One region of the Halopseudomonas sp. T1L2 genome, then DNA from elsewhere that is predicted to be linked to it. Evidence: predicted binding sites of a transcription regulator. Region 1 holds the regulator's gene; each other region holds the start of a gene.
What was found. The regulator sigma-54, encoded in region 1, starts transcription at its own class of promoters, with help from an activator protein. The targets are predictions, from matches to a motif close to ANTGGCATNNANNTTGCTNT.

Region 1 (7,826 bases):
GCTTCAGTGCCGAAGACTTCGCCTTCTCACACCCCGGTGGCAGTCTGGGCCGCCGCCTGCTGTTGCTGGTTGACGACATCATGCACGCGGGTGGGAGCATGCCCCTGGTCAAGCCCAACGCGCCGCTGCGTGACGCGTTGCTGGAAATGACCCGCAAGGGCCTCGGCCTGACCGGCGTCATAGATGCCGATGGCAAGCTGGCCGGCATCTTCACCGATGGCGACCTGCGCCGCAGTCTGGATCACAACATCGATTTTCAGCGTGCCAGCATCAGCGACGTAATGACCCGTCACTGCAAGACTGCGCGCAGTGGTATGCTCGCGGCCGAAGCCCTGAAAATCATGGAAGACGCCCGCATCAATGGTCTGTTCGTGGTAAACACTGAAGGCCGGCCGGTGGGCGCCCTCAACATGCATGATCTGCTCCGTGCGGGCGTGGTCTGAGTTTGAATATGGAAAAGCTGATCGAACGCGCAAAAGCCATTCGCCTCGCCATCTTCGACGTTGATGGCGTCCTGACCGACGGCCGCCTGTATTTCATGCCCGACGGCACCGAGTTCAAGTCCTTCAATACGCTGGATGGCCACGGTATCAAGATGCTCATCGCCTCGGGCGTCGAAGTCGCCATCATCAGCGGCCGAAAATCGCCACTGGTCGAGCGCCGCGCCGCCAACCTGGGCATCAAGCACCTTATTCAGGGCCGCGAGGACAAACTGACCGCCCTGGCCGAACTGCGTGAGATCGTCCCGGTCGAAATGCACGAGATTGCCTTCCTTGGCGACGACCTGCCGGACCTGCCGGTCATCCGCCGCGCCGGCCTGGGGATGGCGGTCGCCACTGCCGACACCTTTGTGCGCGAACACGCCCATGGCGTTACCCGCGCCGCCGGTGGCGCGGGTGCAGCCCGCGAGTTCTGCGAACTGATCATGCGCGCCCAGGGTACCCTGGACCAGGCACAGGCAGCCTACCTGTGAACCTGACGCTACCACGCTATCTGGTCGTCGGCCTGCTGATCATTGCCGGGGCAGCGCTGGCGATGGCTGTCGGTTACTGGAACATCAATCCGTCCAGCTTCAACACCGGCAAGCCGCAGACTCAGACCGACCGTCCCGACTTCTATATCGACAACGCGCGCATCCTGATGCTCAATGAACAGGGCAAGGTTGCATACCGGCTGACGACCTCCCATGCCGTTCATCAGGTAGACGACGGCAGTACTCACCTGGAAGACCCTGAGCTGCTGTTCTACCGGGGAGAGGATCCGACGCCGTGGCTGCTGAAGTCGCGTCAGGGTGTCGTTACCCAGCGCGGTGACCGCGTTGACCTGACGACCGATGTCCTGCTGAAACAGAACACCGATGACGCGCGTCAGCTGACCACGTCAGCCCTGACCCTGTTTCCCGCCCGTGACTACGCGGAAACCGATCAACCGGTTAGAATCGAAGCCGCTCGCAGTGTGACCACTGCCGAGGGCATGCAACTATTTCTCAACGACGGTAGCCTGAAGCTGCTGTCCACCGTACGAGGCCAATATGAGGTGCGTTAAATCCCTCCTTGCCCTGACGCTGGCCGTGTGTCCAGTGAGCCACGTTCTGGCACTGCCCAGCGACAGCAGCCAGCCGATTCGCATTCAGGCCAACAGCGCGACGCTGGACGACAAGCGCAATACCGCCGTATACACCGGCGATGTGGTCATTACCCAGGGCACCCTGCGCCTCACCGGTGCCCGCGTTACCCTGACCACCAATGCCAATGGTGAGCTCAATACCATGATCACCCAGGGCGGACCGGCCACCTATCAGCAAACGCCGGAAGCCAACAAACCGCCGGTGAAGGCGCGCGCCGAGACCATCGAGTACCACGCCGACCGCGAGACCATCGTGCTGATCAGGAATGCGTTTCTTGAACAGTCCGGCAATACCTTCCAGGGTGAGCATGTCAGCTACGACATTCAGCGTCAGGTCGTCGATGCCGGCAACAGCAGCAGCGGCGCCAACGGCGGCGGGGGCTCAGGGCGTATCGAAATCGTGATTCAGCCGCGCAGCCGCAATACCGAAGCGCCAAGCGAAGAGCCGGCAACGCCATGACCACATTACAGGCGCGCCATCTGGCCAAGGCCTACAAATCGCGCAAGGTCGTCCGTGATGTGTCCGTATCCATCGATAGCGGCCAGGTCGTCGGCCTGCTCGGCCCGAACGGCGCAGGCAAAACTACCTGTTTCTACATGATCGTTGGCCTGGTCAAGGCGGATGAAGGCCAGGTCACCGTCAACGGCAAGGACGTGACCCGCCTGCCGATGCACGGCCGGGCCCGCGAAGGCATCGGCTACCTGCCGCAGGAAGCCTCGATCTTTCGCAAGCTGACCGTCGCCGAAAATATCATGGCGATTCTGGAAACCCGCAAGGACCTGAACCGTCAGGCGCGCGAGGGGAAACTCGAATCGCTGCTGCGTGAATTCCATATCCACCACCTCAGCGACAGTCTTGGCATGAGCCTGTCCGGTGGTGAGCGCCGGCGCGCCGAGATTGCGCGCGCACTGGCAACCGACCCCAGCTTCATTCTGCTGGACGAGCCCTTTGCCGGGGTAGACCCGATTTCGGTCAACGACATCAAGCAGATCATCCAGCACCTCAAGGACAAGGGCATCGGCGTACTGATCACCGACCACAACGTTCGCGAGACGCTGGACATTTGCGACAAGGCCTATATCGTCAACGACGGCCACATCATCGCTGACGGCGACGCCGAGACCGTGCTGGCGGACCAGACAGTGAAAGATGTGTACCTGGGCCACGCCTTCCGGCTATAAAAGCACCCGCAACTCAGGCATGCTAGCGGGGAACGAGTCCGGACTTCGCCCGGCACATGGTTTGATCAAGCGCACAAGGTATTTCGCGACACAATGAAACCCTCGCTCGTCCTCAAGATGGGGCAGCAGCTGACGATGACACCGCAGCTGCAGCAAGCCATCAGACTGCTTCAGCTATCCAGCCTTGACCTCCAGCAGGAGGTGCAGGAGGCACTGGAAGCCAACCCGATGCTGGAAATGGCAGACGACGGCGATGACGACTACGGCAGCAGCGCCCAGGAAAGCGGCGACGATGACGCCCCCGCGGTAACCCTGCCCGAGCCGGTCTCCCTCGACTCCATCGAGCAGCACGGACAAAACGACCAGGAAGGCAACTGGAATGAACAGATTCCCAGTGAACTGCCGGTCGATACCCAATGGGAAGACGTCTACCAGACCTCTGCCAGTTCGCTGCCCAGCCAGGATGACGAGGACTGGGATTACACCTCGCGTACCGGCACCGGCGAGACCCTGCAGAGTCATCTGGAATGGCAGCTGAACCTGCTGCCGATGTCGGAAACCGATTATCAGATCGCCACAGCGCTGATCGACGGCATCAATGCCGACGGCTACCTTGAAGAGTCGCTGGATGACATTCTGGCCTCCCTGCCCGCAGAGCTCGAAGTCGAACTCGATGAAGTCGAAATGGTGCTGCATCGCATCCAGCAATTCGAGCCGGTAGGCGTTGGCGCGCGGGATCTGCGCGAATGCCTGCTGCTGCAGATTCGTCAGCTGCCCGAGAACACCCCGATGCTGGAACAGGCGACCCGCGTCGTGCGCGATCACCTGGAACTGCTCGGCAGCCGCGATTTCAGCCAGTTGATGCGCCGCAGCAAGCTCAAGGAAGACCAGCTGCGTGACGTGGTTGCGCTGATTCAGACGCTCAACCCCCGCCCGGGCTCGGAAATCGCCTCGGGCGAGCCGGAGTATGTGATACCGGATGTGATTGTGCGCCGCGACGCCAATCGCTGGCTGGTTGAACTGAACCAGGAAGCGGTACCCAAGGTTCGCGTCAACGGCCACTATGCCTCGATGGTGCGACGGGCCGACTCCAGTGACGACAACACCTACCTGCGCAACAACCTGCAGGAGGCGCGCTGGTTCATCAAGAGCCTGCAGAGTCGCAACGAGACCCTGATGAAGGTCGCCACCCAGATCGTCGAACACCAGCGTGGCTTTCTTGAGCACGGCGAAGAGGCGATGAAGCCACTGGTGCTGCATGACATCGCCGAAGCCGTCGGCATGCACGAGTCGACTATTTCGCGGGTTACGACCCAGAAATACATGCACACGCCGCGCGGCATCTTCGAGCTGAAGTACTTTTTCTCCAGCCACGTCGGCACCAGCGAAGGCGGGGAATTTTCCTCCACCGCTATCCGCGCGCTGATCAAAAAGCTGGTCGCAGCAGAAAACCCAAAGAAACCATTGAGCGACAGCAAGATCGCTGGTTTACTTGAAGAACAGGGCATTGAAGTAGCCCGACGGACCATCGCGAAATACCGCGAGTCGCTCAACATCGCGCCTTCGAGCGAACGCAAGAGACTGGTCTAGTACCTGCGAAAACAGGCTCGAATGAGCCGTTCAACGCAGCAGATCCAGTTCAGGGATCACGCAAGTGGCAATACCGGGTGACAGGTCGTCACCCAGCAACAACAAGCCAATCAGGAGATGCCGTATGCAACTGAACATTAGCGGTCACCAACTCGATATCACCGACGCACTGCGCGACTACGTCACCGAAAAAATGTCCCGCCTGGAGCGGCATTTCGACAAGATCACCAACGTCCAGGTCACCCTGGAAGTAGAGAAACTCCGGCAGAAGGCTGAAGCCACCCTGCACATTGCCGGTGGTGAAGTGGTTGCCCTGGCAGAACACTCCGATATGTACGCCGCCATTGACCTGCTGACCGACAAGCTGGATCGCCAATTGATCAAGCACAAGGAAAAGCACATCGACCGTCAGCAAGGCGCGAACGACCGATAACCGGACCTTCACTGCATCACCATGCAAATAGACCACATCCTGACCCCTGAACGTACCTTCGCCGGCGTTCAGGGCGGATCCAAAAAACGTGTGCTGGAGCTGATCGGTAAGCTGGTCGCCCAGCACACCAACCTGGATCCTGACGCCATCTACGAAAACCTGATCGCTCGTGAACGCCTGGGGTCAACCGGTTTTGGTAATGGCATTGCCATCCCTCACTGTCGTCTGGAAGACTGCCACCAGGCCATAGGCGCCCTGTTGCAGCTGGACGGCAAAATCGATTTCGACGCTCTCGATGGCCAACCTGTCGACCTGATCTTCGTGCTGCTGGTCCCGCAGGAAGCCACCGAGCAACACCTGCAGATTCTCAAAATGCTGGCTGGCAAGCTCGACAACGCCGAGCTGCGTGATGCACTGCGCGCAGCACCGGACGCGGATGCGCTTTATCGCGTCATGGTTGGCGACGGCGACGGAGGCTGACATGCGTTTGATTGTCGTCAGCGGCCGTTCCGGTTCGGGTAAAAGCACCGCGCTGCATCTGCTTGAAGACAACGGCTTCTACTGCATCGACAATCTCCCCGCAGGCCTGCTGCCCGAACTGGCCCGCCAGGCAAGACAGAATGATTTCAGCCTGCCGGAAGTCGCCATCAGCATCGACGCCCGCAACCTGCCCAACGACCTGGCACGCTTCCCCGAGCTGCTGCAGGACGTACGCAATGCAGGAGTCCAGTGTGACGTGCTGTTCCTGGCCTCGCGTAACGACGTACTGATCAAGCGCTTTTCGGAAACCCGCCGCAAACACCCGCTGACCGACGGCAACCTGTCACTTGGCGAGGCCCTGGACCGTGAAGCACTGCTGCTGCAACCGATCATCGACCTGGCCACGCTCAAGGTCGACACCAGCCACCTGAATCTCTACCAGTTGCGCGACCACCTGAAACAGCGACTGCTCGGCACCAAGGGCAGCCAGCCCTCGGTCCTGATCCAGTCATTCGGGTTCAAACGCGGCCTGCCGGTGGATGCCGACCTGGTATTCGACGTGCGTTGCCTGCCCAACCCTTACTGGCTGCCCGACCTGCGCGCCTTTTCCGGCCGTGATGCCCCGGTCAGTGATTACCTGGGCAAACAGCCGGAAGTGGAAGATATGTACCAGGACATCTGTCACTACCTGCAGAAATGGCTGCCCCGCTACGCCGCCAGCGAACGCAGTTACATGACCATCGCCATCGGCTGTACCGGCGGCCATCACCGCTCGGTCTACATTGCCGAGCGACTGGTGCGCGAACTGAGCGCCGACACACCCAACCTGCTGATACGCCACCGCGACCTGCCCTGATGCCAAGCTCCCGTGTTCTGATCATCAACAAACTCGGTCTGCACGCCCGTGCCGCCGCCAAGTTTGTGGGCATTGCCAACCAGTACGGCTGCAAGGTCACCATAGGCCATGACGAAACCGACCAGGTTGACGGCAAGAGCATCATGCAGGTCATGATGCTGGCCGCCGGCAAGGGCACAGAGGTTTGCGTCAGCTGCGAAGGCGAGCAGGCAGAAGAAGCCCTGCAGGCATTGCTGGAGCTGGTCAACGACTATTTTGGGGAAGGGGAGTAAGCCCAGCTGCAAGCTGCAAGCTGCAAGCTGCAAGCTGCAAGCTGCAAGCTGCAAGCTGCAAGCTGCAAGCTGCAAGCTGCAAGCTGCAAGCTGCAAGCTGCAAGCTGCAAGCTGCAACAGGGTGAATGCGGCGTCAGGGTAGTCAAGTGTTTTCTGCAAGCTTTCCGACCGTTCGACGCTTCAATCTAAACCCACGCAAGTCAAAACCGCGCGGGTTTCACTTGCAGCTTGAAGCTTACGGCTTGCAGCTGACGGTAGGGAGCGCTACGCGCCCCCTACCGTCATCCCATCCACCAGCCAGCTGCCGGTCAGGTAGTTACCACGACGTTCAACATCGCTGCCGACGCAACGCAGGTTGGCATACATATCCTTCAGATTGCCGGCGATGGTGATCTCGCTGACCGGGTACTGAATTTCACCATTTTCGACCCAGAAGCCGCCGGCACCGCGGGAATAGTCGCCGGTGACACCATTCACGCCCTGCCCCATCAGTTCGGTCACCAGCAGGCCGGTGCCCATTTCCTTGAGCAGTGCATCGAGATCGCCCGCGTTACTGGTGACCTGCAGGTTGTGCACACCGCCCGCGTTGGCGGTACTGGGCAACCCGAGCTTGCGGCCAGAGTAGGTGCTGAGCAACCAGCTGACCAGTTGGCCGTCCTCGATGAAGGCCTGTTCACGCGTTTGCAGACCATCGCCATCAAACGCCGCACTACCCATGCCCTGCTTGAGGTAGGGGGTTTCGCGCATGGTCATCCAGGCAGGGAAAATCGGTTGTCCCAACGCATCGAGCAAAAATGTGGATTGACGATAGACAGCTCCGCCGGAAATGGCACCGAACAAATGGCCAACCAGGCCCACCGCCTGATCGGCAGCAAACAGCACCGGCACCTTGGCGGTCTTGACCGTGCGGGGGTTGATGCGCGCCAGCGTACGCTCACCGGCTTTGCGCCCTACCGCCTGCTCGCTTGGCAATCGCCCCGGTACGCGATCGACGGCGTACCAGTAATCACGCTGCATGCCCTGTTCGGAAGAGACGATCATGACCGCCGCGCTGCTGTGGCGGCTACTCAGGGCGCTGCCAATGAAGCCATGGCTGTTGCCATACACCCGGCAGCCTTGCTGACTGCTGATCTGCGCACTGTCGGTTGTCAGCCGCGAATCAACCGCAAGGGCCGAGCGCTCCAGCTCCAGAGCCCGATCAATCGCCTGCTCGGCAGACAGCTCCCACGGGTGAAACAGATCGAGATCCGGCAATTGGGTAGCCATCAACTCGGCATCGGCCAAACCGGAACAGGGATCCTCGGATGCATGACGCGCAATCGCCAGTGCTGTCTCAACCGCCCGCCGGATGGCGTCGTCGGACGTATCGGAGGTACTGACCGAGCCC
Region 2 (7,826 bases), 700 kb from region 1:
GCAATGCACTGCTGCTCAGAAACAGTTGAGTTCGCAGCTTCATAGGCCAAGCTGCTTGCGTTTGCGATACAGGGTGGAGGCATCGATGCCGAGCGTGCGGGCCGCCTGATCCAGCGTGGCGCTGGAGGCCAGAACGGCGGCAATGCGCGCGCGTTCCAGCTCGCTCAGGCTGAGATTGGAGCCGACGCGCGGCGCGGTGTTGCCGTGATCCGGTTCGCCCAACCCGAGATGACTGGCAGCAACCTGCTCCTCGGCACAGATGATACTGACGCGCTCGATCACATTACGCAGTTCGCGGATATTGCCGGGCCAGTGGTAATTCAGCAGCGCCTGCCTGGCATCCTCGCTGAAGCCCCTGGCCGGACGGGCGTATTCCTTGACGAAGCGCGCCAGAAAGCGCTCGGCCAGATCAAGAACGTCATCAGGGCGCTCCCGCAGCGGCGGCAGCGTCAGGGTAATCACGTTCAGCCGGTAGAGCAGGTCTTCGCGAAACAGCCCCTGCTTGACCATCTCGGCCAGATCCAGATTGGTCGCCGCCAGAATCCGCACATCCGCCTGCCGGGTCACCGGGTCACCAACCCGCTCGTAGACCTTGTCCTGAATGAAGCGCAGCAGCTTGGGCTGCAGGGTCAACGGGAAATCGCCTATCTCGTCGAGAAATAAAGTGCCGCCGTCGGCCTGACTGACCCGGCCCAGAGTACTCTCGCTCGCGCCGGTAAAGGCGCCCTTGCTGTGACCAAACAGTTCACTTTCCATCAGCTCGGCAGTCAGCGACGGGCAGTTGATGGTCACGCAGTCACGCTGGCTGCGCCCGCTCCAGCCATGAATCAATCGGGCCAACTCACCCTTGCCGGTACCCGACTCGCCCAGGATCAGAATATTGGCGTCAGTGCCGGCGACCTGCCGGGCCGTCTCCAGCACCGCCATCATCGCGGGGCTGCGCGACTCGGGCGCGACCCGCGTCTGTTCTACGGCCTGCTCCAGACTCTCCAGACGCGCTTCCATCTGACGCACTTCAAGCTGCTTGGCCGCAGCCATGCGCAATTGATCAGGGCTGCAGGGCTTGACCAGATAATCCGCCGCGCCTGCCTGCATGGCATCAACCGCGGTATCGACCGCCGAGTGCGCGGTCACGATCACGACCCGCATCCACGGCGCCTGCGCCCGCATACGCGCCATTACATCCAGACCACTTTCCTCGCCAAGCCTCAGATCAAGAAAGCACAGATCAAACACCTGCCCCTGCAAAACCGCTTCGGCCTGTGCCCCGCTACTGGCCGTCGCTACCTGATAGCCCTCATCCTCGAGACAGTAACGAAAGGTCCGCAGGATCGCCGGTTCGTCGTCGACCAGCAGAATACGTCCGTTGCCTTGATTCGCTTCCATTGATTCACGACTCCTGTCATGCCGTCGCGCTACTGTCACCGTGCAATCTGCACGACCCTTCGGGAAAGATCATGCAATTCGCACTGAACACGACACCACCTTTAATTTATAACTTACTGATTTACATAGCATTAAATAAAAACCCGGGAGCGGCACAGTGCTTGCTCTATCACCTTTGCGTGTTCGGCTTCTCGCCACAAGCGAAGCTCGACAACACCCATAACCGGAGATAGATGACATGCACAGCGCCCTACCCACCGCCTTGCTTGCCCTGTCCACCGGCCTGCTTTCAAGCATGGCCTGCGGCGCATCAACGCCAAGCAGCAGCTACTTCATGGAGCAAAATCCCGCCGTGATAGTTCAATCAGTCGACGACGCCAGCATCGCAAAGGCTTTGCGCGCGCGACTGGCATGGCAGGGTAACACGCAAGGCATCCGCATTGCCGTCAGCTGCCGCAATGGCGTTGTGAGCCTGCGCGGAACCGTACTGACCACCAGCGACTATCGCGTTGCGGTCGCCACGGCGCGGCATACGCCGGGCGTTCAGCAGGTCGATACCCGCAGCCTGCAGATCGGCACTACCCGCCCGGTCAGCAATACAGAACCCGCCCCGGGCGGATTTTCCACAGCCGGCAAGCTGAGCCTCTAATCTCAGCTGCCGACCGAAAAGGGACTTCACCGTGAGCACAGATCCCAAAGCGACAATTCGTTTTCATATAATGGAAACGACTCAGGCAGGCGCGCTGGACGCCAGACCGTTTAACACTCTCTGTACCGCAGTACCAAGGAGATCCCCCATGTTCAACTGGGCCATCGCCTTCAGCATCATCGCGCTATCATCAGCCGTGTTCGCCTTTGGTGGCTTTGACGATCAATACGCCAGCGCCGCAAGGCTGCTGACACCCGTGTTTCTTGCCCTGGCCGGGGGGTGCGCCCTGCTGGGCCGCAGTCGAGGACGCAACGAGTAGACATGCCTGACCCATCTGCCGCATCCGCGCCATCAGCAGCTACCGCATTCATGCGCCTGAGCGACGAACAGCGGCCGCTGGCCAACAAGTTCTACCGCCAATACCACAGCGGCATGAAAGCCCGCGGTCACCATCAAGTCTGGGTGGCACGCACTCACGAGCTTCAAGCCTGTCTCTGCCTGCAGACGGTCGATCAGTGCTGGTGGCTGACCGGATTGCTGGTTGCCCCTGCACAGCGCAGTCAGGGCTTGGCGAGCAGCCTGTTAGAACATGTACGCCAGCAGCATCGCGGTGACATCTGGCTGTTCTGCGCTCCCAACCTGGTGCCGTTCTACCGCGCCAATGGCTATGAGCCCGGCGACGACGCTCCCATCTCACTGCGCGACAAACTGCTGCGCTATCAACGCAATAAAGCCCTGCTGGCCATGGTCAACCGCACGCAGGCGACGCTCCCACGCTAGCGCTTGCACCTGCTGCCACACAATGCAACACGACGACCATTTTCCCGCACCAATTACGGGCACGGGCTCTGTGACGTTCGGGTTACGGCTGTGCAATTTTCCTTCAAAACATACGTATATATCTGATTTAAATATAAAAAAAATTGTTGGCAAGCAAAATGCTATAGGACCTGTGCCAACGCACTTAAATCAAAACCTACGGGGTAATACGTGATGATGAAGAAACTTGCAGTTGCCGTTGCTACCGCCAGCACACTGTCTTTTGCCAACATGGCTCACGCTGAAGAGTTCGATACGTTTGTTGGAAAAATTGATACCAGCATGACCGCCACACTGGCCAGCGACTACATCTGGCGCGGTCAATCCCAAACTGCAGGCGAAGCCGCTATCCAAGGCAGTCTGGATGTTGCGCATGAAAGCGGTCTCTATGCAGGTATTTGGGCGTCCAACGTTGACGGCGACACTGCTTTTCCGGGCAACACCTCTGGCGCGAGCATCGAAGTCGACTACTACGTAGGTTACGGGTATGGCTTTTCCGATGACGTCTCGGTTGATCTGCAACTGGCCAAGTACACCTACCCGAAAGCAAGCGTATGGAACGGCTATGAAGTGATCCCCAGCATCACCGCTTACGGCTTCACCCTAGGATATAAGTATGGCGTGGAGACCGGCGTACACCCGACCTACACATTCGTAGGGTACGAGTACTCCCTGCCTTATGACATCGGGCTGTTCGCGAGCTACGGTCTGACCGACTCAAAAGCCGGTGGTAATGATTACGAAGACTGGAGCGTAGGCGTAGGCAAGACCATGCTCGGCCTGGATTTCTCCCTGACCTACACTGACACCGACATTGCAGCACAAGACTGCATTGATACGTACGGCAAAGACGACTACTGCGACGGCAACCTCACCGTTGCAGTCTCCAAGAGCTTCTAACGGCTCCTGAAAACGGGCGCCCTGCTCCGAGGGTTCCCGTCAGCTAAAGCGGCATCTTGCGCCGGTCTCGCAACCTGTACCACGGCAGGCTTGCAGACCGGCTTCTTTTTGCCTGTCAGCTTACGACTGAAACTCGGGCATAAAAAAACCGGCACGCAGCCGGTTTTTCATTACTCAGGCATCACGCCCGCGGCAGGGTCACGCCGCGCTGGCCCTGATACTTGCCGCCGCGGTCGCGGTAGGACACTTCGCAGGGCTCGTCCGATTCAAAGAACAGCATCTGCGCCACGCCTTCGTTAGCGTAAATCTTCGCCGGCAGGTTGGTGGTGTTGGAGAACTCGAGGGTCACGTGGCCTTCCCATTCCGGTTCAAGCGGGGTCACGTTGACGATAATGCCGCAGCGCGCATAAGTACTCTTGCCCAGACAGATGGTCAGTACATTGCGCGGAATACGGAAGTACTCAACGGTACGCGCCAGCGCGAAGGAGTTTGGCGGAATAATGCACACGTCGCTCTGGATATCGACGAAGCTCTTCTCGTCAAAGTTCTTCGGATCAACTACCGCCGAGTGGATGTTGGTGAACACCTTGAACTCGTCAGCGCAGCGCACGTCGTAGCCGTAACTCGACACACCATAGGAAATCACCCGATCCCCTTCCGCACCGCGAATCTGGCGTTCGACAAAGGGCTCGATCATCCCGTGTTCCTGGGACTGGGTACGGATCCAACGGTCGGATTTGATGCTCATGGCGTGTCCTGAAATAGGCGGTGCGAAAAAAAGACTCTGCATGTTACCGGGTTATACCCGTCGACAAAAGTCCGGAGATCAGTCGTCGCTGATACTGATTTCCGGCATTTGTGCGGCATTCGCCAATTCAACGATACGCGCTGCCGCATGGCGCGCCATGTCCTGATAAACCATGCTGATCTGGCATTCCGGCTCGGCAATTACGGTCGGCTTGCCGCCGTCGGCCTGCTCGCGAATCATCATCGACAGTGGCATCGAGCCCAATAGTTCGACGCCATAGTCCGCCGCCAGACGTTCACCACCGCCCTCACCAAACAGATGCTCGGCGTGACCGCAGTTGGAGCAGATGTGAATGGCCATGTTCTCGACCACCCCCAGCACCGGGATATTGACCTTCTCGAACATGCCAATGCCCTTGCGCGCATCCAGCAGCGCCAGGTCCTGCGGCGTGGTGACGATCACCGCACCGGTCACCGGCACCTTCTGCGCCAGAGTCAGCTGAATGTCACCAGTGCCCGGCGGCATGTCGACCACCAGATAGTCCAGCTCATCCCAGGCCGTCTGGGTCAGCAGCTGCATCAGCGCGCCCGAGACCATCGGCCCGCGCCAGACCACCGGCGTATTGTCATCAACCAGAAACGCCATCGACATGACCTGCAGGCCATGCGCGCGTGGCGGGACAAACCACTTGCCATCACTGACCTGCGGACGCGTGCCTTCCGGCAGACCCAGCATCAGCCCCATGCTCGGGCCATAGATGTCGGCATCCAGCACACCGACTTTGGCCCCTTCACGGGCCAGCGCCAGCGCCAGGTTGGCTGCGGTCGTGGATTTGCCAACCCCGCCCTTGCCCGAGGCAACGGCAATAATGTTCTTCACCTTCTCCAGTGCCGGCACCTGCCCCTGCACGTTACCGGCCTGAATCTCGCAACGCACGCTGACCTTTGCCGCAGTCACGCCGTCAACATTCTCGACCGCCATCTGCATCATCTGGGCGATACCACCGACCAAACTACCTGCGGCATAGCCCAGCACCAGTTCGGCCTCGACGCGCCCGCCGTCGATATCCAGCCTGCGCAAACAGCCGGCACTGAGCAGGTCGGTACGAAGGTAAGGATCCTGATATTGAGCAAGGGCCTGCTCAACGGCGGCACGATCAAGCGTAGTCATGGCGATATCCCGTAAGGACTGGCGGAAACAGGCCGCTATGCTACTGGCTCATCTGCGATGATGAAAGAGCGCAGGACAAACGCAAGACGGCCCGCCCGGCTTGCGCCGGACGGGCCGTCAGCGTTACAGGGCGAATCAGGCAGCGTCTTTCAACGGCTCCTGCGCCGTTTCGGACTCGGTCTGGGCAGACTCGTCTGCCGGCTCGGCCGAAGAGGCCGCCTCAACCTGCTCGATCAGGGTGTTCATCAGACGGGTGCCGCGCTCACCCACCATCTCGGCAAACACATCACGCACAGGCAGGCTGCGCTCACGGAACACCTCGCGCTCCTCCGGCGTCAGGTACACCAGCTCGATGTCGCTGTTTTCAGTGATGATATCCAGGCGCTCGGTATTGAGGCGAGTCTGCACGTCGTGGATCCACGGCACCAGCTCGACTACGGCATCATCAATGATTGCCTTGCGCTCGTCGGTGAGGCCGTCATACCAGTCGCTGTTGGCCATAAAGGTAGCGATGAACTGCGCCTGATTGGCGAAGATCAGATAGTCCTGAACCTTGTAGAAGTCCATCTCCTGATGGGCGAATACGGGCTGGATATTGCCGTCCAGCTGGCCCAGCTGCATGCCGCTGAACAGCTCGCCGTATTCCATGGTGGTGGGATCGGCGCCGTAGGCGCTGTAGGTTTCGCGCAGCAGACGATTGTCCATGGTGCGAATCGCCATGCCGTCGAAGTCAGCCGGTGAGCGGATCGCCTTGTTGGCACTCCAGACCTGCCAGCCCTCGGGCACGATAGCCAGCGGCTGCAGACCACGGTCGCGGTAGGAGGCAACCAGATCGTCGTTCTTGCGAAACTCGGGGGCGTTGAGAATTTCCGTATTGGTCTTTTCGTCGTCGGTCAGCACGAAGTTCAGGCTGAACAGCTGCGACTCGGGAACCGTGCCGCCGAGAAAGCCGGAACCGAAGGCAAACTGGATCGCGCCGGACTGCACCTGATCATAGATATCCGTGAGACCACCCAGCTGGCCATAGGGGTAGAGTTTGACCTCCACAGCGCCGTCGGTCTTTTCCTTGATCAGCTCGGCAAACCTGGCACCGTATTCGTACTGCACGCTGCCTTCAATCTCTTCAAGGGCGAAACCCCAGGTTTCGGTTTCCACGGCATCGGCCTCGGCCACAGCGCTCTGCTCAGGCGTCTCTGAGCCATTACCACTGGCAACAGGTTCTTCTTCGGATCCGCAGGCAGCCAGCATTACCGCAGCCGCAAGAAGGCAACCATTACGCAAATTCATGGAACACTCCTTTTCAATTGTTCTGGTTTCCTGCCAAACCCTAACACAGCATTCGCGCATGTTCACGTCGTGCAAAGACGATTGATATGGGTTAAGGTCAAAAAAGGAGTACAAATTCACCATCTGAGCTGAATGTGACTACTACGTCCATCTGCAGACAGAAGTCGGCGCCTAACTCCCCGAGTTAGCCTTTTCGGTCACGATACGACCGTTAGCGCCGCGAAAAGGAACAAACCGATGTCCCGACCTGCCGACAGCTCGGCAAACCGTCGCCCCGCTTCACCGGTGCTGCGCCTGCTTGAAGGCGTGGACCGCCTCACCGAATGGCTGGAAAAGAGCGTCCTCGGTGCCAGCGTGCTGTTCCTGGCTGCCCTGCTGATCATTCACGTATTGGGCCGACAGCTGTTCGGCAACGGCGTCACCGGCCAGGTCGAACTGACCCAGATGAGCCTCGTCATCATGACCTTTGCCGGCCTCGGTTACGCTGTCCGCCGGGCCCGTCATATCAGCATGTCAGCCTTTTTTGATCAGCTCAGCGGCCGGCCGCGCAAGGTCCTGCTGATCATCATCAGCCTGGGAACCGGCGCGCTGATGTTCTATCTGGCCTGGTATGCCGGCGAGTACGTTGCCACCATGGCCGAGCGCGGACGCACGTCTTCGGCGTTGCAAATCCCGCTATGGATACCCTACCTGGCGGCACCGATCGGCCTGTTTCTGGCCGGTATTCAGTTCTGGCTGACCGCCGTGCGCAACCTCACCTCACGCGACACCTACCGGTCCTTCAGCGAGAAGGACGAGTATCTCGCTGCCCCCGACGAAAGCACTCCCTGATTGCCCTGACACGGACCACCGATGCTGACTCTGACC
Region 3 (7,826 bases), 1.9 Mb from region 1:
TCGTTCCCTTGTCGGCATCGACGTTGACGATAAAACTTTGAAATTTTTGTGCCCGGTCGGTGAAGCTGATGGTCAGCGCGTCTCGAGCCCGCATCAGGGTACGTAGCAGAGAAATTATCTCAACGGGGGCGCGCACCTCTCTGGGCGGCTGGGGGCCGGTTTCTTGTGAAAACAGGTTGGACACGTCGGCTTCTCGTTATGATTCGTAACAGCAGGCACAACTATACCGCGAGGTTGGCGGCAATGATATTCGTGATCAGGCCTTGCTCAGGTTTCGAGTAATGCCGGAGCGGCTGCGATTGCCGAGTTGATCATAGATGCCGCTACCCGGTTCGCCCTGATTGCGCAGCAGATCAAGCATGGTGCGAGTGCTGTGCTGGCTGTGGTGAACAAGGCGGGCGTTGCGATCATTGGCCTGCTTGCAATTGGCCAGCACCTCAAGGAACTGCTGGTAGCCCTGCTGGAGCTGGGGGTCGCCCGCCTGTTCGATGTGGGCGGCCAATTGATCTTGCGAAATGTTGTGGGTCTGACAGTAGTGCCTGATTGCCTGGTCGTGAACAACCAGCGCGTCTGCAAGGCTGCGCTTCTGGGCTAGCAGGGGCTCGAGCATGGCCATGTCCTGCCGGGTCAGGGCGTCGCGTTCCTGTTCAAGCAGGTCCAGATAGTGCTGGCAGTCCTGTTCCGCCGACTCGAAGCGTTCTTGCAGTGGGTGCATGGCTTATCTCCTGACCGAGGCTGCCCCTTGGCGGGGTTAGTCGAAGAGTACAGCCAGTGTCGATGTCTGACTACTGGCTATCAGCTTTCCAGATTCAGCAGTTTGTCTGCAATACGGCTGCTGTCAGCCTTGTAGCTGCCATCGGCAATGGCTTGCCGGATCTGGCTGACACGCTCGTTATCCACTTCGGGCAGCTCGCGCAGCTTCTCTTCGATGGCCTGCAGTTGCTGGGCCTGAGCGCTCAGGTTGACTGATGAAGTGCTCTCTGTCGACTTGGCCTGGCTAGCCGCAGCCTGAGTGCCAGACTCGCTGACCGAGCTTGCTTCACGCTTGCCTGCCGCACCGCCAGCCTGGCTGCTGCGACCGGCGCCATTCGGGCCGTTGGGCGAGTTGAAGTCGATGACCATGATGAATTCCTCAAACTGTAAAATCTTCTCTAGCCGCTGTAACGGCAGCCGGAAGGAAAACTTTAGGAAAAAATAGTGTGAAGACCGTCACGGCGTGAGAGGCAGCGCCCGGCAAGCGGAAAACGCTGTTGCCGTGCATGATCACATTCCTGCTTCTACCTGTCCAGGGCCGGTTACCCGGGCCCTTATGACCCGGTTGGAGCGCGTGTTACGCACGCGAATCTGGGCGCCGAGTGTACCATCTTCCAGCGCCTCTCCAGGCATCCGAACGTTGACACTGCTGTTGCCGGCGCTGATGACTACCTTGTCGCCACGCTGTATCAGCCGATTCTGCTCCAGCTGGGTATGACTCAGGACGGTATTGGCGCTGACGTTGCGCTTGAGCTGCATGCCTATAGCCTGGGCCGGGTCGAGCAGGTAATTGCTGTTCAGCAGGCCGGTATCACGCTCGGCCAGGCGAATGTCCTGCGCACCGATGACGCCGCCCCGTGATAACGGGCGGCTGCTTACCACTACCTGTTGGTAGAGGCTGACCTGGGCCTGCACAAACAGCCGCCAGGGGGAAGGACCGTCACAGGTTACCCTGACGGTGACCCGGCCGATCGGGATGTCCGGGCTCTCCAGGCGAGCCGAAAGGGCGTCCTCGGCGCATATCGGCAGGCGCAGGCGCTGATCGAGCCTGTTGATGCGAACCTCATGGCGCGGGTCGCCGCCCAGGGTCTGCGCATAATCGCTCACTTGCTGCTCAAGATATTGGCTGGTCACGCCGATAAGTTGGTCAATGAGCGGGTTTGCCTGTGTGGGGGCGGAAAAAAATATCGCCAATACCGCGCACCCGGTGATAAAACGCATACAATTACCTACAAACAGTTGGGTGATGTCCGTCAGATTAACGTCGTCTGCTGATGGACCTGCACGAAACATGCCGTTTCACCCGATGCAAACATGAGGAGCAGTCCATGGCTGGTGTGATGGATTCAGTCAATCAGCGAACCCAGCTGGTTGGCCAGAACCGACTCGAACTGCTGCTGTTCAGGCTGGCCGGCAATCAGCTGTATGGCATCAACGTTTTCAAGGTCAAGGAAGTGCTGCAATGCCCTCGGCTGACGGCGATGCCCAAGCTGCATCCAGTCGTTCGCGGCGTAGCTCACATCCGTGGCGGCACACTGCCGATCCTCGACCTCAATCGCGCCACCGGCGGCCCCGGGCTGGACAACCTTGATACAGCATTCGTGATCATTACCGAATACAACTACAAGGTGCAGGGCTTTCTGGTGCGTTCGGTCGAGCGCATCGTAAACATGAACTGGTCCGAGATTCATCCGCCGCCAAAGGGTACCGGTCGGGAGCACTATCTGACAGCAGTCACCCGGGTTGATAATCAGATGGTCGAGATTATCGATGTGGAGAAGGTGCTGGCAGAGGTAGTACCCACCAACGAGAAGATTTCCGATGGTGTCATTGATGCGGAGTCCCAGGCCGATGCAGTAGCCCGGACGGTTCTGATCGTGGACGACTCATCGATCGCGCGTAAACAGGTGGCGCGTTGCCTGCAGGAAATCGGTGTCGAGATCGTAGCGCTGAATGACGGTCGCCAGGCGCTGGATTGGCTGAAGGCGAGGGCTGATCAGGGTGAGGATGTCAGTCAGTCTCTGCTGATGATGATCTCCGATATCGAGATGCCGGAGATGGATGGCTACACTCTGACCGCTGAAGTGCGTAACGATTCGCGCATGAACAAGCTGCATATCATGCTGCATACGTCGTTGTCGGGGGTGTTTAACCAGGCAATGGTCAAAAAGGTCGGTGCGGACGATTTCCTTGCCAAATTCAAGCCGGATGATCTGGCGCAGCGGGTGATCGAGCGCTTGCGTTCGTTGCGCGGTGACGCTGATGGTCAGGCCTAGCAAGATGGTTTTAACTGAGACAAGGCAGGCTTCGTGACTTTGGCAAATCAGGATTTTCAGCTGTTCCGGGACTTTCTGGAGAAGGCCTGCGGTATTGTGCTGGGCGACAACAAGCAGTATCTGGTGTCCAGCAGGCTTAATCGGCTGCTTGAGCAGGAGGGTATTGCCAACCTCGGCGAGCTGATCAAGCGCATCCAGGCCCAGCCGCGTGGCGGCCTTCGTGAGGCGGTCATCGATGCCATGACCACCAACGAAACCCTCTGGTTTCGTGATGTCTATCCGTTCGAAGTGTTGAAAACCCGGTTGATTCCGGAGTTCATCAAGAGCTCTCCAGGCCAGCGTCTGCGTATCTGGTCCGCTGCCTGTTCCTCGGGTCAGGAGCCCTACTCGTTGAGCATGGCAATCGACGAGTTCGAGCGTAGTAATCTGGGCCAACTGCGTGGTGGTGCCCAGATCGTGGCAACCGATCTCTCCGGCGGCATTCTCAATGCCGCCAAAAAGGCCGAGTACGACAGCCTGTCTGTTGCGCGCGGCCTGTCGCAGGATCGCCTGGCCCGCTATTTCGACCAGCTCGGTCCGGGGCGCTGGGCGGTCAAGCCGGCTATCCGCAATCGTGTCGAGTTCCGAGCACTGAACCTGCTGGACAGCTACTCGATGCTGGGCAAGTTTGACCTTGTCTATTGCCGCAACGTGCTCATCTATTTCTCTGCCGACGTGAAGAAAGACATTCTGCGACGAATTCACGCCACACTTAAGCCGGGCGGATATCTCATGCTCGGGGCCTCCGAGGCGCTGAACGGACTGCCGGAGCTGTACCAGATGGTCCAGTGCAGCCCGGGGATTGTTTACAAGGCCCGTTGAGGGCGTTTCCTCCAGTTCGGCACCCGTGCGCACCATCCTCCCAAGCCGGCATATTTCTGCCGGCTTTTCTCTTGCCGCCAGCCTTCCGAAAACCGGTTTGTCTTGCCGTTTGCCGGTAAATCATTGCCGCTTTTCTGGCGCCCCATGCCTAAGTTACTGAAATAAAAAGAACTTAATATTTGGCACGCTGATTGCTTAGCTGTTTGCAGTGACGTTTTTTGGTCGACGGACCGAAACGAGGAAGGTAGCAATGAGCATCAGTTTCGATAATGCCCTCGGGCTACATGAGCAGGCACTGAAGTTTCGCTCCCAGCGTGCCGAGGTGCTGGCCAATAACATCGCCAACGCCGAGACCCCCAACTACAAGGCGCGGGACCTGGACTTCAATGCGGTCCTGGCTGCCCAGCAGGGCGCCGGTGTACCTGGCGACGGCCAAAGTGTGGCGGTTGAGCGGACCAATGCCGGGCACATGGCGCTGGAAAGCCTGGTTGATCAGGTGGCGGGTCTGCGCTATCGCAATCAGCTGCAGCCGTCGGTTGACGGCAATACCGTCGACTCCGAAGTCGAGAAGGCGGCCTATGCCCAGAATGCCATCGACTTTCAGGCCAGCTTTACCTTTCTCAACAGCAAGTTCAAGGGGCTGATGTCAGCCATCAGAGGAGACTGATCATGTCGCTCGATAAAGTGTTCGATATCGCCGGTTCCGGGATGAGCGCCCAGTCGCTGCGGCTGAACACGGTCGCAAGCAACATCGCCAACGCCGATACCGTCTCCAGCAGCATTGATCAAACCTACCGGGCCAGAAACCCGGTATTTGCCACCATTTTCAACAGTCAGCAGGCGACCGGTGGTTCGTTGTTCAGTCCGGATCAGCAGGCCGGTGACGGTGTGGCGGTGCTTGGCATCGTCGAATCCGATGCCAGTCTTGAGCCGCGTTATGAGCCGGATCATCCGATGGCCAATGAAGACGGCTATGTGTATTACCCGAATGTGAATGTAGTGGAGGAAATGGCCAACATGATGTCTGCCTCACGGTCCTACCAGACCAACGTGGAGGTCATGAATACCGCCAAGACCATGCTGCAGCGCGTTCTGACGCTGGGTCAGTGAACGGAGATAAGTAGACCATGAGCATCAGTAATGTTTCATCAGGTGCATCGGCGCTGGATCAGTACCAGCTCGATTCAGACCGCTTCGCGACCGGCAACGAGCTGGGCAAGGATCAGTTTCTTCAACTGCTGGTGGCGCAGATGAACAACCAGGATCCGCTTTCACCCCAGGAAAATGGCGAGTTTATTGCCCAGTTGGCGCAGTTCAGTACGGTCGAGGGGATCGATAACCTCAATGGCTCGATGGAGTCGCTGCTGAGTGGTTACCAGTCTTCGCAGGCGTTGCAGGCCTCGTCGATGGTCGGGCGGACGGTGATCGTGCCGACTGACCAGGCGGTAGTGGACACTTCTGCCGGTCTGGGAGGGCAGCTGGCGTTGAGCTCCAGCAGCAGCAACGTGTTCGTCAAGGTCTATGACGAATCCGGCAGCCTCGTGGATACCGTGAATCTGGGCGCACTGGAAGCCGGGATGCACGACTTTACCTGGGACGGCACCGACGGTGCCGGCAACCTGATGGAGCCGGGTGTTTACACCTTCGAGGCCATGGCCACCATCAACGGCACCAATACGCAGATGGCGACACTGCTGCCGGCCAATGTGGACAGCGTTTCTCTGGGGGCGGGTAGCGGTGGCGAGATGCTTCTTAATGTGGCCGGGCTGGGCAGTATCAGCCTGTCCAATGTGTACGCAATTCAATAAGTCGTCCGAACGAAAGTAGGCGAGGAGATAGAACCATGTCTTTCAACATTGGCTTGAGTGGTATCCGGGCGGCGGCCTCCGATCTGAACATTACCGGTAACAACATTGCCAACGCCGGTACCGTCGGTTTCAAGAGTTCGCGTGCCGAGTTCGCGGATGTCTATGCTGCATCGGTACTCGGTTCAGGCAGCTATGCCACCGGTAGTGGTGTAGCGCTGGCCAACGCGGCTCAGCTGTTCAACCAGGGCAACATCAGCTTCACCGAAAACAGTCTGGATCTGGCGATCAACGGCAACGGCTTCTTTGTGACCAGCAACAACGGTGCGCTCAGCTACACCCGTGCCGGCTACTTCGGTACCGATGCCAACGGCTTTATCGTCAACAACAACGGCGAGAACCTGCAGGGGTTCGGTGTCAACGCAGTGACGGGGCAGATCAACCAGGGCGTGCAGACCAATCTGCGGGTCGATACCCGCTCGGCAGATCCGAACGAGACCAGTGCTGTTGTCACTACGCTGAACCTGAATTCGACGCAAACCCGTCCTGAGGTCTACGTTCAGCAATACGATGCCGCCTACGCGGCGTCGATCGCGACCGCGGCTGATCCGGCCAACCCGACGCCGGCGGAGATCGCTACCGCTGAGGCAGCGGCCCTGGATGCTGCGCGCAGCACCTTTGATCCGACCAACTCGGCGACCTACAACAGCTCTACTTCGGTCAACATCTACGACAGCCTCGGCAATTCGCATGTGATGACCAAATACTTCGTCAAGAACGACGCCAACAGCTGGGATATGTACGTACTGATCGACGGGCGTGATATCCAGTCCGGTGTCGAGGCGTCCGATCCGGCATTCGACCCGCTGGCAACCACTCGATTTGACGTCGACTTCAACAGTGTCGGCGAATTGACTACCAATCAGCCCTATACCATCGCCGGCTGGGTTCCGCTTGACAGTGAGGGGCAACCCACTGGTGCTACTTCGCCGGTCGATGACCTGACCATTAACCTGACGGGCTCTACCCAGTACGCCTCCAGCTTTGCGGTAACCGCAGTGAGCCAGGACGGCTTCACCACCGGTGAACTGGCCGGGCTGGAAATTGACGACACCGGTCTGCTGGTCGCCCGTTATACCAACGGTCAGACTCGGGTGCAGGGGCAGGTGGTACTGGCTACCTTTGCCAACCAGCAAGGTCTGACGCCGCTTGGCAGCACCGCGTGGGCGCAGTCTTTCTCGTCGGGTGACCCGGTTGTGGGTGCGCCGACCACTGGCACCCTTGGCAGCATTCAGTCGGGCGCGTTGGAGGACTCCAATGTGGATATCTCCGAGCAACTGATCAACCTGATCGTTGCCCAGCGCAACTACCAGGCTAATGCCAAGACCATTCAGACCGAGGATGCGGTAACCCAGACGATCATCAACCTGCGTTAACGCTTCAGCCGCCAGTGGCGGCGTCGGAATGACAGCGGCAATACCGGCAAAAGGATCTGCCGGTATTGCCGCTTTTTTGTTTTATGTTTTTCTATATTTTTGAAAAATAACGATAAATCCTGATTTTTAAATCTTGGCATGATCCCTGCTTTATCCCTTGTAAGTGAGTAAAAGCGGCAATTACTTGTCGCCCACACGTAAGCGGAGAAGGGCATGGACAAATCGTTGTACATCTCCATGACAGGGGCAAGCCAGAACGCGATGGCGCAGCGTGCGCACGCGAACAATCTGGCCAACCTGACCACCACCGGCTTTCGCCGTGACTTTGAGCAGGCCCGGTCAATGCCGGTATTTGGCGATGGCTACGCCACGCGCGCCTATGCCATGACCGAACGCCCCGGTACCGACATGTCGGCAGGGGTGATGCAGGAAACCGGGCGCGAGCTTGATGTGGCCGTGCAGGGCGAAGGCTGGATTGCCGTGCAGGCAGCTGACGGCACCGAAGCCTATACCCGGGCGGGCAGCCTGAATATTGACGCCTTCGGTGTGCTGCGCACCAGCAGTGGTCTGCCGGTGCTGGGCAACGGCGGTCCGATTGCCATTCCCCCGGCGCAGAAGGTCGAGATCGGGTCGGACGGCACCATCAGTATCCGAGCTCTGGGTGAAGGCCCGGCGGTCATGGCGGAAGTGGATCG
Region 4 (7,826 bases), 1.1 Mb from region 1:
AATTTGGTGTGCTTGCTCATATGGGCTCCATTCTCTCAAAGGGTGGAGCCTCCGCGAAACCCGGGGCGGTTCACTACCTGATAGTGAGGTTTACGGGTATGCTCCAAATTACGAGAGAGGAAACGCCCTTCTGCACTTATTCAGTGTAAAACCTGATGGCATAGAGATGACTGGAGTGAGTTTTAGCTGGACGGAAACAAGTGGTGTTTCGATGAATGATGATGTAGTGATTATTCATACAACGACGTACGCACAAGACTTCACGTTTCTCGTTTACGGCATGAGTTACCTATCAGATTCCATCAAAGGTATTGAGTTGGGGGTGTACGAATTTTTGTGTAACCGGCTAATGAGCGACACTGTCGCTCCGAACCGGAGACACGATGAGCAAGAAACTACATCCCATCACCGACGAGCTGCTGGATCAGCTCTTGGCCAACTATCAAAAACCTGAAGACCTGATTGGTGCCGAAGGCATCCTCAAGCAGCTGACCAAAAAGCTGGTTGAGCGTGCGCTGGATGCCGAGTTGACTCACCATCTGGGGCACGACAAGCATCAGCCGGTCGGTAACTCGTCTGGCAATACCCGCAACGGCTTTAGCCGCAAGAAGCTCAAGGGCGAGTTCGGCGAGCTGCCCATTGAGATACCGCGTGATCGGCATGGCACCTTCGAACCGCAGATCGTCGAGAAGCACCAGACCCGCTGGGTGGGGTTCGACGACAAGATTCTTTCGCTGTACGCACGGGGCATGACCGTGCGCGAGATTCAGGCACACCTACAGGAGATGTATGGCGCCGAGGTATCGCCCAGTCTGATCTCCTCGGTGACCGATGCCGTAACCGATGAGGTGAAGGCCTGGCAGTCACGGCCGCTCGACGCGGTCTATCCCATCGTCTACCTCGACTGCATCCACACCAAGGTGCGTGAGGGTGCCGTGCGGGTGAAGGCGGTTTACCTGGCGCTGGGCATCAACCTGGCCGGGGAGAAGGAAATCCTCGGGCTATGGATCGCCCAGAGCGAGGGTGCCAAGTTCTGGTTGCAGGTGGTGACCGAGTTGCGCAACCGTGGCGTGCAGGACATCTTCATCGCCTGCGTGGATGGCCTGAAGGGCTTCCCCGAGGCCATCGAGGCTGTCTTCCCGCACACCAGCGTGCAACTGTGCATCGTGCATATGGTCAGGCACAGCCTGAACTACGTCTCTTGGAAACGGCGCGCCGAGGTAGCGGCTGACCTGAAGCGGATTTACCAGTCCAGCACGGCGGACGAGGCTGAGCTGCGCCTTGGCGAGTTCGAAACCAAATGGGATGACGACTACCTGCCAATTGGTCAGTCCTGGCGGCGCAACTGGGCTCGGATCACGCCGTTCTTCGACTTCCCACCGGAGATCCGCAAAGTGATCTATACCACCAACGCCATTGAGTCGGTGAACATGAGTTTGCGCAAGATAACCAAGAACCGCGGCTCGTTCCCCAGCGACGAGGCGCTGCTGAAACTGTTCTATCTGGCGCTACGCAACATCAGCAAGAAATGGACGATGCCGATCCGTGACTGGAAAGCGGCACTGACACGCTTTACGATCAGCTACGAAGGCAGGCTGCCACAGTAGTAACCCCATCCCCGGTTACACAGAATTCTGCACACCCTCATTGAGTTATATTATCGAGGCTACCCGACGGTATTCACCCTCGTAAACAGAATCACGTTTGAGTCACAGATCAATCATGAAATTGATATATTTTGAATATTTAGTTCACGCAAGCGTACTGCCAAGCAAACCTTGGCAAACATTGGACCGGAGTTTCAGGCCAAAGCAATTGACAAGCCACTGCTTAAATTCTCGATTTCATTTGTGATACTTACGAAAGTCTTCAAGAAATTTGCAGCAAAACACCGCCGGGCGCACCTGGCCAGATGAATCATCTACTGGGCCACCTACCAGAACTGCTCAGACCGCCCCAGGCAGCGCAAGAAAGCTATAAGCTAGAAACCCTTACATGGGTAGCACCTTGCACCACAAGGCAAGCCAAATGGCTCCACAGGCGGCCAAAAGCACATGCGATCACTCTAAGGAATCGCTGATCAATTCAGATTGGCGCGGCGGCCGTTCCAATCAATGGATTTTGATGCAGCCAACTCGCTCTCAGCTACAGCACCACGCAAATCATCTTCAATTCTGGCCATTTGGGCCAGTTTTCACCCGACTAACGGGTTTCAAGACGCAATAACCCCGTCTGTCATCTCATAACACCTCTTGGCCAATACCAGGTTGGCCAGTGCAAACAGGCTGAACAGCTGGGCCTGATTCTTCTCCATGCCCCGGTAGCGCACCTTGCAGTGACCAAACAGATTCTTGATCACATGGAACGGGTGTTCCACCTTGGCGCGGATGCTCGCCTTGCAGTGCTCAATGCGTTGCATGATCTGCTTCTCCGGGCCATCTTCAATTTTCTTGATGGTGCTGCGCCGCGCAGCAATCCGCAGCGGAGGAAGCGTGATGCCATCCTCAGCAAGACGTTTGCCCAGACCCGTGTACCCGGCATCGGCATAAACAGGTTCTTTGTCGACACGTAGCAGCTGCGCGGCTACTGTGATGTCCGCCTGGTTGGCCGAGGTGGCCACCAGGCTGTGTGTCAGACCTGTTGCCGCATCAACACCGATATGGGCTTTCATGCCGAAATACCACTGGTTGCCTTTGCGTGTCTGCTTCATCGCCGGATCACGCTGCTTGGCCTTGTTCTTGGTAGAAGGTGCAGCGGCAATGATGGTGGCATCGACAATGGTCCCTTCGCGCATGAACAAACCACGTTCTGCCAGAGTGGCGTTGATCTCTTCGAAGATCCGTTGCGTCAGCGAATGCCTTTCCAGCAGGTGGCGGAAACGCAGCAGTGTTGTGGCATCCGGCACGCTTTCGATGGACAGATCAATACCGACGAAATCACGCATCGCCTGACTGTCGTAAATCGCATCCTCAAGGGCTTCATCAGCCAGGCCGTACCACTGCTGCAGGAAGTAGATTCGCAGCATCCGCTCCAGCGGAGTCGGTGGACGGCCACGCTTGCCGGCAGCATCGGGGTAATACGAGGGCGACAGCGCATCCAGCAGGCGCTGCCAAGGAACCAGCACATTCATCTCGGCCAGAAAGCGTTCCCGGCGGGTAACTTTTTTCTTGTTCTGATGCTCGGCTTGGGCGAAGGTGATCTGCTTCATCGGGTGGCTTGGCTGAGGTAGTGGCAGTGTCTGGTGATTATACTCAGGGCTGCGTAATCAGGCAGAGGGCTGATTTGTGCAGCGTTTCCCAAAGCATCTTTGGCATGCAGTTCAAGAATCAAGGGTATTTTTGGCATGGTTTTCTCCTGAAAGCGGGCAGCTGACTGCAACCTGATGTAATCGGTGCTTTGGTTCGATTAAATCAAAGCGCATGTCAGTTGCAAGCAAGAAACCGGGGAAATTCAGCTACCCGTCAGGAAATTCGATGCAACTAAATGCCAGTAGTTAGCCTCAACCATATGGCATCAGCGGCGCACCAGACGGCACAATGCTTGCTTGCCGGTCCATGGCAGGTATCAATGGCGATGCCCGAAACGACAACGGCGTCGTGCATCCGCTGCGAAATACTTCGCAACGGGCACGGCGTTTTTTAATGACTGCGGATAAGCCTATGCAACCACCCAGCAATCCCCTGCGTGACCCGCGGATATGGGCAAGCGGCAGCGATGCCCCGGAAAAACCGGTACTGGAGCTGGGCTTTATGCCGCTCTGCGACTCGGCGTCACTGATAGTCGCGGCCACTCAGGGCTTTGCCCAGCAGCACGGTCTGAGCCTGAACCTGCGACGCCAGCATTCCTGGGCCGGCCTGCGTGACAACCTGCTGAATGGCCGGCTTGATGCAGCCCAGGGGCTCTATGGTCAGGTGTATGGCATCCAGCTGGGCATAGCCGGTCCGCAGGCTGATCTCGCGGTACTGATGGGGCTGAACCTGAATGGCCAGGGCATCACCCTGTCGCGCAGCCTGCAGCAGGCCGGCGTGCGCGATGGCGAAGCACTGGCCCGGTATGCGCACCAAAACAAGGCGCGCCTGCGTCTGGCCCATACCTGCAACACCGGCACCCACGCGCTCTGGCTTTACTACTGGCTGGCCGCCCATGGCATTCATCCGTTGCGTGACATTGACAGCCCGGTGGTGCCGCCGGCGGATATGGTGGAACACCTGCGCAATGGCGATATTGACGGTTTTTGCGCCGGCGAACCCTGGGGCTCCTGCGCCAGCCAGCAGCAACTGGGATTCACCGTCAGCACTACCCAGGCGATCTGGCCGGATCATCCGGAAAAAGTCCTGTTCTGCAGCCGCCAGTTTGCCGACCAGCACCCAAATACAGCACGCGCCCTGACCTGCGCGATTCTTGAGGCCAGCCGTTTTATCGATGCCAGCGCCGACAACCGCCGCGACACCGCCCAACTGATCAGCGCAGCATGCTACCTCGACGCACCGGCCAGCATCCTGCAGGACGCCCTGCTTGGCAGCGGCCAGAACGCGCTCGGCCAGGCATGTCAGGACCCCCACCCGCTGCAGTTCCATGCCGATGGGCGGGCCAACCAGCCCTGGCTGTCGGATGCCCTGTGGTTCCTCAGCCAGTTGCGCCGCTGGGGACTGTTGCGCAGTGATCCGGACTATCTGGCAGTGGCCCGCCAGGTGCAACGCATGGATATCTATGCCGATGCCGCAACCGCCCTGGGCATTCCGCTCGACACCAGCAACCTGCGCAGCGCACGGCTGTGCGACGGCGGCCTGTGGAGTGGCAGCAATCCCGCCGACTATGCCCGCAGCTTCAGCCTGCACGGCCTGACTGACGAAGGCAGCCCATGCGCATCCTGCTGATCAACGACACAGCGCGCAAGGTTGGGCGCCTGCGTGACGCACTGCGCGAGGCCGGCTTCGAGGTAATCGACGAATCGGCTGTGGCGATTGACCTGCCGCAACGCGCACAGCAGCTGCAGGCCGACGTCATCCTGATCGACAGCGACTCCCCAGGGCGCGACGTGCTTGAGCAACTGTGCCTGATCAGCCGCGACCAGCCACGGCCAATGGTGCTGTTCACCGATGAACAGGATCCGGCGGTGATGCGCCAGGCGATTCAGGCCGGTGTCAGCGCCTACATCGTCGAAGGCATCCAGAGCCAGCGGCTGAAGGCTATACTGGATGTCGCCCAGGCCCGTTTCGAGGCCGAGCAACAGTTGCGCAACGAGCTGCAGGCGCGGGAACAGCAACTCAACGAGCGCAAACGCATCGAAAAGGCCAAGGGGCTGCTGATGCAGATGAAACAGTGCAGTGAACCCGAGGCCTACAGCCTGATGCGCCGCCAGGCCATGACCCGACAGCAGAAGCTGATCCAGGTGGCGGAACAGATCATTGCCATGCAGGAACTGCTCGGCAACTAGGTTCAAGCAGCGGCTCTGCGCCAACGCAGCAGCCAATGACCTGTTCCGGACACGCTGTAAATACATCCCTGTAAGCTCGGCGATGCCCGTCCAGGGCATCGACGGTCCAGAACAGGTCATTGGCTGCCGCGCCCCGCAGTTTCGGTGCAATTAGTCAGTGCTCTGCCGGCCACCAGCTGGCACGCATCCTGCAAAGCAATCGTCAGGCAGCCAACGGCGGTTGCCTGCCAGACAACGACGTCATCCCCGACCCGGAGCCAATCCGCGGTTGGGGGTGGCGTTTTTTTTTGCCGCAAGGTTGCCGGCAAAACACCTGAATCACTGATTCTGCCTAGCCTGAGGGGTAATCCATGACAACATCATTCTGGAAAGCCGGCCATGCACCGACGCTGTTCGCCGCCTTTCTCTACTTCGATCTGAGCTTCATGGTCTGGTACGTGCTTGGCCCCCTGGCGGTGCAGATTGCCACCGATCTGGGACTGACTGCACAGGAACGGGGCATGATGGTCGCCACCCCTATCCTTGCCGGCGCCATACTGCGTTTGCTGCTGGGCTTTCTGGCTGATCACCTGTCGCCCAAGGGCACCGGTATCCTCGCCCAGCTGGTGGTGATTGCCACCCTGCTGGCCGCCTGGCTTATCGGCATAGACAGCTATCACCAGGCCCTGCTGCTGGGTCTGGGCCTCGGCTTTGCCGGCGCCGCCTTCGCCGTGGCCCTGCCGCTGGCCTCGCAATGGTATCCGCCGGAACATCAGGGCAAGGCCATGGGTATTGCCGGTGCCGGCAACTCGGGCACCGTGCTGGCAGCCCTGTTCGCCCCCGGCCTGGCCTACCTGTTCGGCTGGCAGAATGTGTTTGGCCTGGCATTGATCCCGCTGACCGCCACGCTGATCATCTTCACTCTGGTCGCCCGCAACGCACCGCAACGGGCCAAACCCAAATCGGTCCGCGACTACCTGCAGGCACTGAATGACAAGGACAGCTGGTGGTTCATGCTGTTCTACTGCGTGACCTTCGGAGGCTTCATCGGCCTGGCCAGCGCCCTGCCCGGCTATTTCAATGACCAGTACGGGCTTGATCCGGTGGTCGCCGGCTACTACACCGCCGCCTGCGTCATGGCTGGCAGCCTGATGCGGCCGCTGGGCGGTGCCCTGGCGGATCGTATCGGTGGCATCCGCGCCCTGTCGTTCATGTATGCCCTGGCCGCAGCGTGCATCGCACTGGTGGGTTTCAATCTGGACAGCTCAATTGCCGCACTGGCCCTGTTCGTCGCCGCCATGCTCGGACTGGGCGCCGGCAATGGCTCGGTGTTCCAGCTGGTTCCCCAGCGCTTCCACCGTGAAATCGGTGCCATGACCGGGCTGATCGGCATGGCTGGTGGCATTGGCGGCTTTGTTCTGGCGGCCGGGCTTGGCAGCATCAAACAGCACACCGGTGACTATCAGCTGGGACTCTGGCTGTTTGCCGCACTGGGGATTGTTGCGCTGCTTGGCCTGACCTCAGTGAAGCGGCGCTGGCGCACCACCTGGGGCTCCTCCGCCGTTACCAGCGCCCGCGTCTGAACATGACCCTGCAGCTTCAGCTTGACCAGGCCAGCGCCGCCGGGCCACGCAAGGACAATCAGGATGCCCTGCGCATAGTCACGCCGGCGCCCTGGCTGGCCGCCAGCAAGGGGCACCTGCTGGCGCTCGCCGACGGCGTCAGCCAATGCCGCGATGGTGGTCTGGCGGCACGCGCCACCCTGCAGGCGCTGGCACTGGACTACTATTCGACACCGGAAACCTGGACCACCACCCAGGCCCTAGAACGCCTGCTCAGCGCACACAACCGCTGGCTGCGCGCCAATGGCGGTGGTCAGCCGTTATTGACCACCCTGAGCTGCCTGATCCTGCGCGGACGCCGCTACACCCTGGCACACATAGGCGACTGCCGGGCCTATCTGCTGCGCCGCGGACGCCTGCACAAACTGACCAGCGAACATGTCTGGGAGCAGCCGGGCATGCAACATGTGCTGAAACGTGCGCTTGGCCTCGACGAACAGCCATTGATCGATTACCACGAGGACGAGCTGCACACCGGCGACTGCCTGTTGCTGGTCAGCGACGGCATCTGGGCCAGTCTGGACGATGCCAGCATAGCCCGCCTGCTGACCAGCAACGATGAGCCTGAGGGCATCTGCCAGCGACTGGTCGATCAGGCCCTGGCCAATGGCGGGCAGGACAACGCCAGCGCCCTGCTGGTCAAGATCGCAGGCCTGCCCGATGCCAGTCTTGACGACCTGTTGCAACCGGTCGCCGAACGCGGCCTGCCGCCGCGCCTGAAACCCGGCCAGTATTTCGAAGGCTGGCTGGTGCAGGGTCAACTGAGCGAATCGCGGCAATCGCTGCTG

Region 2: a site for sigma-54 is predicted at 2,961-2,980, ahead of ACZ5WQ_RS07095 (TorF family putative porin). Genes of this name have one in related genera too.
Region 3: a site for sigma-54 is predicted at 4,069-4,088, ahead of flgB (flagellar basal body rod protein FlgB). Genes of this name have one in related genera too.
Region 4: a site for sigma-54 is predicted at 3,528-3,547, ahead of ACZ5WQ_RS15680 (CmpA/NrtA family ABC transporter substrate-binding protein). Genes of this name have one in related genera too.

The regions. Positions count from the first base shown of each region.
Region 1 covers NZ_AP040865.1:2,208,508-2,216,333, forward strand. Annotated here, with positions in the region: gene ACZ5WQ_RS10355 (KpsF/GutQ family sugar-phosphate isomerase) at 1-443, shown strand, start outside; gene ACZ5WQ_RS10360 (KdsC family phosphatase) at 452-973, shown strand; gene lptC (LPS export ABC transporter periplasmic protein LptC) at 970-1,545, shown strand; gene lptA (lipopolysaccharide transport periplasmic protein LptA) at 1,580-2,086, shown strand; gene lptB (LPS export ABC transporter ATP-binding protein) at 2,083-2,808, shown strand; gene ACZ5WQ_RS10380 (RNA polymerase factor sigma-54) at 2,902-4,398, shown strand; gene hpf (ribosome hibernation-promoting factor, HPF/YfiA family) at 4,523-4,831, shown strand; gene ptsN (PTS IIA-like nitrogen regulatory protein PtsN) at 4,853-5,311, shown strand; gene rapZ (RNase adapter RapZ) at 5,313-6,167, shown strand; gene ACZ5WQ_RS10400 (HPr family phosphocarrier protein) at 6,167-6,439, shown strand; gene pmbA (metalloprotease PmbA) at 6,704-7,826, opposite strand, start outside.
Region 2 covers NZ_AP040865.1:1,506,871-1,514,696, forward strand. Annotated here, with positions in the region: gene ACZ5WQ_RS07070 (ATP-binding protein) at 1-43, opposite strand, end outside; gene algB (sigma-54-dependent response regulator transcription factor AlgB) at 40-1,386, opposite strand; gene ACZ5WQ_RS07080 (BON domain-containing protein) at 1,625-2,035, shown strand; gene ACZ5WQ_RS07085 (DUF1328 domain-containing protein) at 2,184-2,354, shown strand; gene ACZ5WQ_RS07090 (GNAT family N-acetyltransferase) at 2,357-2,815, shown strand; gene ACZ5WQ_RS07095 (TorF family putative porin) at 3,029-3,754, shown strand; gene dcd (dCTP deaminase) at 3,936-4,502, opposite strand; gene apbC (iron-sulfur cluster carrier protein ApbC) at 4,581-5,672, opposite strand; gene ACZ5WQ_RS07110 (TRAP transporter substrate-binding protein) at 5,808-6,959, opposite strand; gene ACZ5WQ_RS07115 (TRAP transporter small permease) at 7,197-7,790, shown strand; gene ACZ5WQ_RS07120 (TRAP transporter large permease) at 7,812-7,826, shown strand, end outside.
Region 3 covers NZ_AP040865.1:288,073-295,898, forward strand. Annotated here, with positions in the region: gene ACZ5WQ_RS01395 (flagellar brake protein) at 1-94, opposite strand, end outside; gene ACZ5WQ_RS01400 (flagella synthesis protein FlgN) at 257-715, opposite strand; gene flgM (flagellar biosynthesis anti-sigma factor FlgM) at 796-1,122, opposite strand; gene flgA (flagellar basal body P-ring formation chaperone FlgA) at 1,264-1,860, opposite strand; gene ACZ5WQ_RS01415 (chemotaxis protein CheV) at 2,082-3,029, shown strand; gene ACZ5WQ_RS01420 (CheR family methyltransferase) at 3,063-3,890, shown strand; gene flgB (flagellar basal body rod protein FlgB) at 4,141-4,557, shown strand; gene flgC (flagellar basal body rod protein FlgC) at 4,560-5,000, shown strand; gene flgD (flagellar hook assembly protein FlgD) at 5,018-5,698, shown strand; gene ACZ5WQ_RS01440 (flagellar hook protein FlgE) at 5,734-7,131, shown strand; gene flgF (flagellar basal-body rod protein FlgF) at 7,345-7,826, shown strand, end outside.
Region 4 covers NZ_AP040865.1:3,305,890-3,313,715, reverse strand. Annotated here, with positions in the region: partial or broken gene ACZ5WQ_RS15695 (IS3 family transposase) at 1-20, opposite strand, end outside; gene ACZ5WQ_RS15690 (IS256 family transposase) at 384-1,607, shown strand; gene ACZ5WQ_RS15685 (IS5 family transposase) at 2,213-3,208, opposite strand; gene ACZ5WQ_RS15680 (CmpA/NrtA family ABC transporter substrate-binding protein) at 3,660-4,877, shown strand; gene ACZ5WQ_RS15675 (ANTAR domain-containing response regulator) at 4,862-5,437, shown strand; gene ACZ5WQ_RS15670 (nitrate/nitrite transporter) at 5,788-6,999, shown strand; gene ACZ5WQ_RS15665 (bifunctional protein-serine/threonine kinase/phosphatase) at 7,002-7,826, shown strand, end outside.